Regions from separate parts of the Metabacillus sp. KH_069 genome, predicted to be linked through region 1. Evidence: a T-box and tRNA genes for the amino acid it is inferred to sense, from the RefSeq annotation. Region 1 holds a T-box; the other regions hold tRNA genes.

Region 1 (2,237 bases):
TTCTGCTCCAAGAACTTTGTTCGTGTCCTGAATGCGCTCGCCATTGATGTATACTGCTCCGTTTGAAACATCTTCTCTTGCCTGGCGTTTTGAAGGAGAGATCTTTGCATGAACAAGCAAATCGATTAAGCCGATTTCAGCTTCTTCTACTGTAAATGCAGGCACATCTTTAAAGCCCTGCTCTATTTCATCTCCTGTCAGCTCTTTAATGTTGCCGCTGAACAAAGCCTGAGAAATTTTAATGGCCTGATCCAAAGATTCCGCTCCGTGTACAAGCTTTGTCATTTCTTCAGCCAGCGCTTTTTGGGCAGCGCGTTTTTCTGGAGAACTCATAAGCTCCTGCTCAAGAGCTTCAATTTCCGCGTGTGACATGAACGTGAAGAACTTAATGTATTTCATAACGTCGCGGTCATCTGTATTGATCCAGAACTGGTAGAACTCGTAAGGTGTCGTTTTTTCTTTATCCAGCCAGATGGCGCCGCCTTCTGTTTTGCCGAATTTTGTGCCGTCTGATTTTGTTACCAATGGAACTGTTAAACCAAATGCTTTGGAGTTTTCTTCCGATTTGCGAATCAATTCAAGACCTGCTGTAATGTTGCCCCACTGATCGCTTCCTCCAATTTGAAGTTTGCATCCAGCTGATCTGTATAAATTTAAAAAGTCATATGACTGCAGAATCATGTAGCTGAACTCTGTGTATGAGATTCCGGATTCAATTCTTGAAGACACCGTATCTTTTGCCAGCATGTAGTTAATGCCGAAGTTTTTTCCCACATCCCTTAAGAATGTAATTAAATCCATCGATCCGATCCAGTCAAAGTTGTTGGCAAGTGTTGCCGGGTTTTCACTTGAAGGATCAAAATCAAGGAAACGGGAAAGCTGGTCTTTAATTTTGTTTGACCACTCCTGTACAATGTCTGAAGTATTAAGCGTTCTCTCTGCTTTCTTTCCGCTTGGATCGCCAATTAAGCCAGTAGCTCCGCCTACTAAAGCAATCGGACGGTGACCGGCCTGCTGAAAGCGGCGAAGAGTTAATATCGGAAGTAAATGTCCAATGTGCAGACTGTCTGCCGTTGGATCAAAACCGGAATATAATTTCACAGACTCCTCTTCCAAAACCTTTTTCAGGCCTTCTTCGTCTGTCATTTGATTAATTAGTCCTCTGAACTGAAGATCCTTCAGTAATTCGCTCATTCTGACACTCTCCTTTTTTTCATAAATACACAAAAACGCCCCTTCATAAATGAAGGGGCGTGATTACGCGGTACCACCCTACTTAGGAAAAAGACATACTGATTCCTATCTCGGCATATATAACGGCATTCTGACCGTCTTTCGCTAATTGGCATTTCAGCCTTTCACAAAAGAAGCTCCTGGAGGTAATTCATGATTCATCTGTGTACTGATTTTCATCGGCCATCAGCTTTCTAAAACAGGGAGATGTTCACTACTTATTCCATTCAAAGCATTTTAAATTCTTTTAAATTCTAATAAATCTTTTTTACCATATAGAATTTCACTTGTCAAACGATTCATCACCATCTGACATAATCATACAAAAGTACTGTTTTTATATGATATAATTGAAAGGATTGTATAGGGGGATGATACATAAATGGATAAATTCAAAACTTGGTACAGCAAATTTATGCCTTACAAACATAGAACAGTTAAAGGGTTTAATATTACATACGGTGTCGTCTGGAACCTGATGCTGATCTTTTTTGTCATCGGTTTAATTGCCGCATCATTTGGCGGCGGAATCGGCGCAGGTTATTTCGCATCGCTTGTTAAAGATGAACCTCTCCGCACTTATAGTTCCATGAAAAAAGATATTTATAATTACGAAGAAACCTCGCAGATCTATTTTTCTGATTCTGTGTATTTAGGGAAGCTCCGCGCGGATATTGAACGGCAGGAAGTAAAGATTGATGATATTTCAAAGCATGTAAAAAATGCTGTCATCGCTACGGAGGACGAGTTTTTCTACGAACATGACGGGGTTGTCCCTAAAGCAATTATGCGCGCACTTTTTCAAGAAGTAACAAATTCCTCTAACCGTTCTGGGGGAAGCACGCTCACTCAGCAGCTGATAAAAAATCAAATTCTTACAGATGAAGTTTCTTTTGACCGCAAAGCCAAAGAAATCCTGCTTGCTCTCAGACTTGAGCGCTTCTTTGAAAAAGAGGAAATTTTGGAGGCTTATCTGAATGTAGCAGACTTAGGCAGAAACGCTT
Region 2 (2,237 bases), 1.7 Mb from region 1:
ATTATTCCGCAGTAGCTCAGTGGTAGAGCTATCGGCTGTTAACCGATCGGTCGTAGGTTCGAGTCCTACCTGCGGAGCCATTTTGGAGAGCTGTCCGAGTGGCCGAAGGAGCACGATTGGAAATCGTGTAGGCGGTAACCCGTCTCAAGGGTTCGAATCCCTTGCTCTCCGCCACTATTTATATAAATGGCCCGTTGGTCAAGCGGTTAAGACACCGCCCTTTCACGGCGGTAACACGGGTTCGAATCCCGTACGGGTCACCAACATCATTTTCACTGCGGAGGATTAGCTCAGCTGGGAGAGCATCTGCCTTACAAGCAGAGGGTCGGCGGTTCGAGCCCGTCATCCTCCACCATCTTTACTGAATACAGCAGCACAAAAACTTCATTTATTATTGTCGCGGGGTGGAGCAGTCTGGTAGCTCGTCGGGCTCATAACCCGAAGGTCGCAGGTTCAAATCCTGTCCCCGCAACCAAATGGTCCCGTGGTGTAGCGGTTAACATGCCTGCCTGTCACGCAGGAGATCGCCGGTTCGATCCCGGTCGGGACCGCCATTCTTAATTAAAAAAGAATAAAATGGCTTGGTAGCTCAGTCGGTAGAGCACGATCGAATAAGCTTCGAAGCATAAGCATCAGCGCACAAATTGAGCTGCTCCTTGGCTAAGCTTACTGAAATTTGGGCGAAGGTTTCAAGAATGTATCATTATTGTACTACAAATTATAAAATGGCTTGGTAGCTCAGTCGGTAGAGCAAAGGACTGAAAATCCTTGTGTCGGCGGTTCGATTCCGTCCCAAGCCACCATTTACACTTAAATGCCGGTGTAGCTCAATTGGTAGAGCAACTGACTTGTAATCAGTAGGTTGGGGGTTCAAGTCCTCTTGCCGGCACCACTTACAGTGTGGAGGGGTAGCGAAGTGGCTAAACGCGGCGGACTGTAAATCCGCTCCCTCCGGGTTCGGCGGTTCGAATCCGTCCCCCTCCACCATTTTCATAAAAAGAATATAGGGGTATAGTTTAAAGGTAGAACAGAGGTCTCCAAAACCTCCGGTGTGGGTTCGAGTCCTACTACCCCTGCCAATTTAATTAATCTTATATAGTATAATGGCGGTTGTGGCGAAGTGGTTAACGCACCAGATTGTGGCTCTGGCATTCGTGGGTTCGATTCCCATCAGTCGCCCCTTTTTTTTACTTAATAGGGTTTTTATTTTTGTTTTGGGCTATAGCCAAGCGGTAAGGCAACGGACTTTGACTCCGTCATGCGCTGGTTCGAATCCAGCTAGCCCAGCCATTTTTCATTAAGAGTCATCTTTGTGCAGCTCCTGCATAAACTACATTACAAAGCGATTTGCGGAAGTAGTTCAGTGGTAGAACACCACCTTGCCAAGGTGGGGGTCGCGGGTTCGAATCCCGTCTTCCGCTCCAATAGTTGAGGCGGCATAGCCAAGTGGTAAGGCAGAGGTCTGCAAAACCTTTATCCCCGGTTCAAATCCGGGTGTCGCCTCCAATTTTTATTTATCACCCTTGCCGGGGTGGCGGAACTGGCAGACGCACAGGACTTAAAATCCTGCGGTAGGTGACTACCGTACCGGTTCGATTCCGGTCCTCGGCACCATCTTCATCACAATTTCATTTGCCGGTGTGGCGGAATTGGCAGACGCGCACGACTCAAAATCGTGTTCCTCTGGAGTGTCGGTTCGACCCCGACCACCGGTATCATTGAACAGTATGTCAAGCTGTCAAATTAACGTTTCTTACACTTTGTAAGGAACGTTTTTATTTATCTCCAATATACGATTTTTACAAAAATATCGTGTACATAAAATCGTGTGCGTACCAGTCATTAAACAAAGATAAATTTAAAATGGCATGAGTAGTAAAGGAAATTGATTTTAAAACAGCTTTTTCTTTATTTATTGATGATTGCCAAATTAGGAATCTAAGACTCAATTCAATATTACAGTTGGATTAACTTTATGTTTAAACATAAAAACACAAAACCCAATGTTTAATGCAAAACGAAAGCAGAGGATTTTTGTAGCGGTTAGAAACAAAAAAGGCTTACGAGCGCTCTCACTATATCTTATATTTTCAAATCCGTTACCTTCAAAGAAAATCATTGGAGGCAGGTTTTAATAACAACAATATTGGGGGTCAACTATGAAATATTCAAAGAAAGTTGTAATTGTTAGTCTTGGTTTAGGGTTAGCAATCGTAATCGGTGCAACCACTATTGTT
Region 3 (2,237 bases), 1.2 Mb from region 1:
GAGGAGCTGTCCTTAGTACGAGAGGACCGGGATGGACGCACCGCTGGTGTACCAGTTGTCTTGCCAAAGGCATCGCTGGGTAGCTATGTGCGGAAGGGATAAGTGCTGAAAGCATCTAAGCATGAAGCCCCCCTCAAGATGAGATTTCCCATCACGTAAGTGAGTAAGAACCCTGAAAGATGATCAGGTTGATAGGTCTGAGGTGGAAGCGCGGTGACGTGTGGAGCTGACAGATACTAATCGTTCGAGGACTTAACCACAGTCTAATAAAGTGTAAGATCAAAGTGAAACTTGTTATCATACGTTATTTAGTTTTGAAAGAATAACATTCTTTCGAAAAAAAGCTTGAAATCTTCGGATTTCATAGTATAATAATTTTTGTCATTATGTCTGGTGATGATGGCGAAGAGGTCACACCCGTTCCCATGCCGAACACGGAAGTTAAGCTCTTCAGCGCCGATGGTAGTTGGGGGTTTCCCCCTGCAAGAGTAGGACGTCGCCAGGCTAGCATTATTCCGCAGTAGCTCAGTGGTAGAGCTATCGGCTGTTAACCGATCGGTCGTAGGTTCGAGTCCTACCTGCGGAGCCTTGCTTCCATAGCTCAGTCGGTAGAGCACTTCCATGGTAAGGAAGAGGTCATCGGTTCAAGCCCGGTTGGGAGCTTACATTAAACTAATAAAACGGCCCGTTGGTCAAGCGGTTAAGACACCGCCCTTTCACGGCGGTAACACGGGTTCGAATCCCGTACGGGTCACCATTTAAACGTAAGTCTTAATATGTGAAACATTATACAATCTTTTATGCGGAGGATTAGCTCAGCTGGGAGAGCATCTGCCTTACAAGCAGAGGGTCGGCGGTTCGAGCCCGTCATCCTCCACCATTAAGACTTTGCAGCAGACGACTTTAAAAAGCGAATAAACATTATTGTATTTCTCACTTTATATGCCGGTGTAGCTCAATTGGTAGAGCAACTGACTTGTAATCAGTAGGTTGGGGGTTCAAGTCCTCTTGCCGGCACCACTTATGTGTGGAGGGGTAGCGAAGTGGCTAAACGCGGCGGACTGTAAATCCGCTCCCTCCGGGTTCGGCGGTTCGAATCCGTCCCCCTCCACCACTTTCATTTAGACAAACTTAACTGAATAGTTCTTGTCTAGACTGTAAATAATATGTTTAGTTAACATAAACCATTTTACGGTCAATTAGAATTTTATAGATTACATACATAATTGATGGGCTATAGCCAAGCGGTAAGGCAACGGACTTTGACTCCGTCATGCGCTGGTTCGAATCCAGCTAGCCCAGCCATTTTTATTTTAAATGCGAATAGTAGTAAGTGCCATTAGCTCAGTCGGTAGAGCATCTGACTTTTAATCAGAGGGTCGAAGGTTCGAGTCCTTCATGGCACACCATTATTGCGGAAGTAGTTCAGTGGTAGAACACCACCTTGCCAAGGTGGGGGTCGCGGGTTCGAATCCCGTCTTCCGCTCCAGAACTTCTTTTTTTATATCGGGGCCTTAGCTCAGCTGGGAGAGCGCCTGCCTTGCACGCAGGAGGTCAGCGGTTCGATCCCGCTAGGCTCCATCATAAGTACCCTGTAAAAGCCGTCAGACTTTATGTCTGACGGCTTTTTTGTTGCTTGCGAATTGAAGCCAGCAAGTATCATGATTCGTTCGGGCTGGCCAAGCCTGATCAGATTTAAAATTGCCATCCATTTCAGAACAGACTAATCTATTTTATGCTGCTATTGATATTACATCATTTTCGCTCGACAATATGGTTCATGAACTTAAATGTGTAATCAAAGATCCGCTATGGTTCCACAATTTTGGTTATTGTGCCAGCAAAGTGGAGTCAAACACCCTCTATGATTCCACCATAACGGTTATTGTGCAGCAAAGTGGAAACCGTCCCCCTCAATGATTCCATAATTTTGTTTATTGCGCGGCAAAGTGGAAACAAAGGCCAGCTATGATTCCACAATTATGGTTCATGTGCAGCATAGTGGAATCAACCCCCGCTATGATTCCACCATAACGGGTAGTGTGCTAGCAAAGTGTAGTCAAACACCCGTTATGATTCCACCATAACGGTTATTGCGCAGAAAAGTGGAATCAAACGCCCGCTATGATTCCACCATAACGGTTATTGTGCCAGCAAAGTGGAATCAAACCCCCGCTATGATTCCACAATTATGGTTATTGTGCCAGCAAAGTGGAATCAACTCCCTCTATGATTCC

What was found. The T-box of region 1 lies ahead of tyrS (tyrosine--tRNA ligase). A T-box ahead of a tRNA ligase gene usually reads a tRNA of that ligase, here a tRNA-Tyr.
Region 2: it has a tRNA-Tyr gene. The T-box ahead of tyrS (tyrosine--tRNA ligase) is inferred to sense a tRNA for this amino acid. The anticodon was not compared.
Region 3: it has a tRNA-Tyr gene. The T-box ahead of tyrS (tyrosine--tRNA ligase) is inferred to sense a tRNA for this amino acid. The anticodon was not compared.

Annotation. Positions count from the first base shown of each region.
Region 1 covers NZ_CM174460.1:3,398,988-3,401,224, forward strand. Annotated here, with positions in the region: gene tyrS (tyrosine--tRNA ligase) at 1-1,194, opposite strand, end outside; T-box leader at 1,245-1,473, opposite strand; gene AC3ISE_RS17145 (transglycosylase domain-containing protein) at 1,616-2,237, shown strand, end outside.
Region 2 covers NZ_CM174460.1:640,703-642,939, forward strand. Annotated here, with positions in the region: tRNA gene AC3ISE_RS03310 (tRNA-Asn) at 6-80, shown strand; tRNA gene AC3ISE_RS03315 (tRNA-Ser) at 85-174, shown strand; tRNA gene AC3ISE_RS03320 (tRNA-Glu) at 189-263, shown strand; tRNA gene AC3ISE_RS03325 (tRNA-Val) at 280-355, shown strand; tRNA gene AC3ISE_RS03330 (tRNA-Met) at 399-475, shown strand; tRNA gene AC3ISE_RS03335 (tRNA-Asp) at 479-554, shown strand; tRNA gene AC3ISE_RS03340 (tRNA-Phe) at 728-803, shown strand; tRNA gene AC3ISE_RS03345 (tRNA-Thr) at 817-892, shown strand; tRNA gene AC3ISE_RS03350 (tRNA-Tyr) at 903-987, shown strand; tRNA gene AC3ISE_RS03355 (tRNA-Trp) at 1,006-1,079, shown strand; tRNA gene AC3ISE_RS03360 (tRNA-His) at 1,107-1,179, shown strand; tRNA gene AC3ISE_RS03365 (tRNA-Gln) at 1,216-1,290, shown strand; tRNA gene AC3ISE_RS03370 (tRNA-Gly) at 1,350-1,424, shown strand; tRNA gene AC3ISE_RS03375 (tRNA-Cys) at 1,433-1,506, shown strand; tRNA gene AC3ISE_RS03380 (tRNA-Leu) at 1,526-1,614, shown strand; tRNA gene AC3ISE_RS03385 (tRNA-Leu) at 1,635-1,715, shown strand; gene AC3ISE_RS03390 (hypothetical protein) at 2,160-2,237, shown strand, end outside.
Region 3 covers NZ_CM174460.1:175,416-177,652, forward strand. Annotated here, with positions in the region: rRNA gene AC3ISE_RS00975 (23S ribosomal RNA) at 1-260, shown strand, start outside; rRNA gene rrf (5S ribosomal RNA) at 390-505, shown strand; tRNA gene AC3ISE_RS00985 (tRNA-Asn) at 515-586, shown strand; tRNA gene AC3ISE_RS00990 (tRNA-Thr) at 591-663, shown strand; tRNA gene AC3ISE_RS00995 (tRNA-Glu) at 683-757, shown strand; tRNA gene AC3ISE_RS01000 (tRNA-Val) at 805-880, shown strand; tRNA gene AC3ISE_RS01005 (tRNA-Thr) at 945-1,020, shown strand; tRNA gene AC3ISE_RS01010 (tRNA-Tyr) at 1,030-1,114, shown strand; tRNA gene AC3ISE_RS01015 (tRNA-Gln) at 1,231-1,305, shown strand; tRNA gene AC3ISE_RS01020 (tRNA-Lys) at 1,334-1,409, shown strand; tRNA gene AC3ISE_RS01025 (tRNA-Gly) at 1,415-1,489, shown strand; tRNA gene AC3ISE_RS01030 (tRNA-Ala) at 1,509-1,581, shown strand.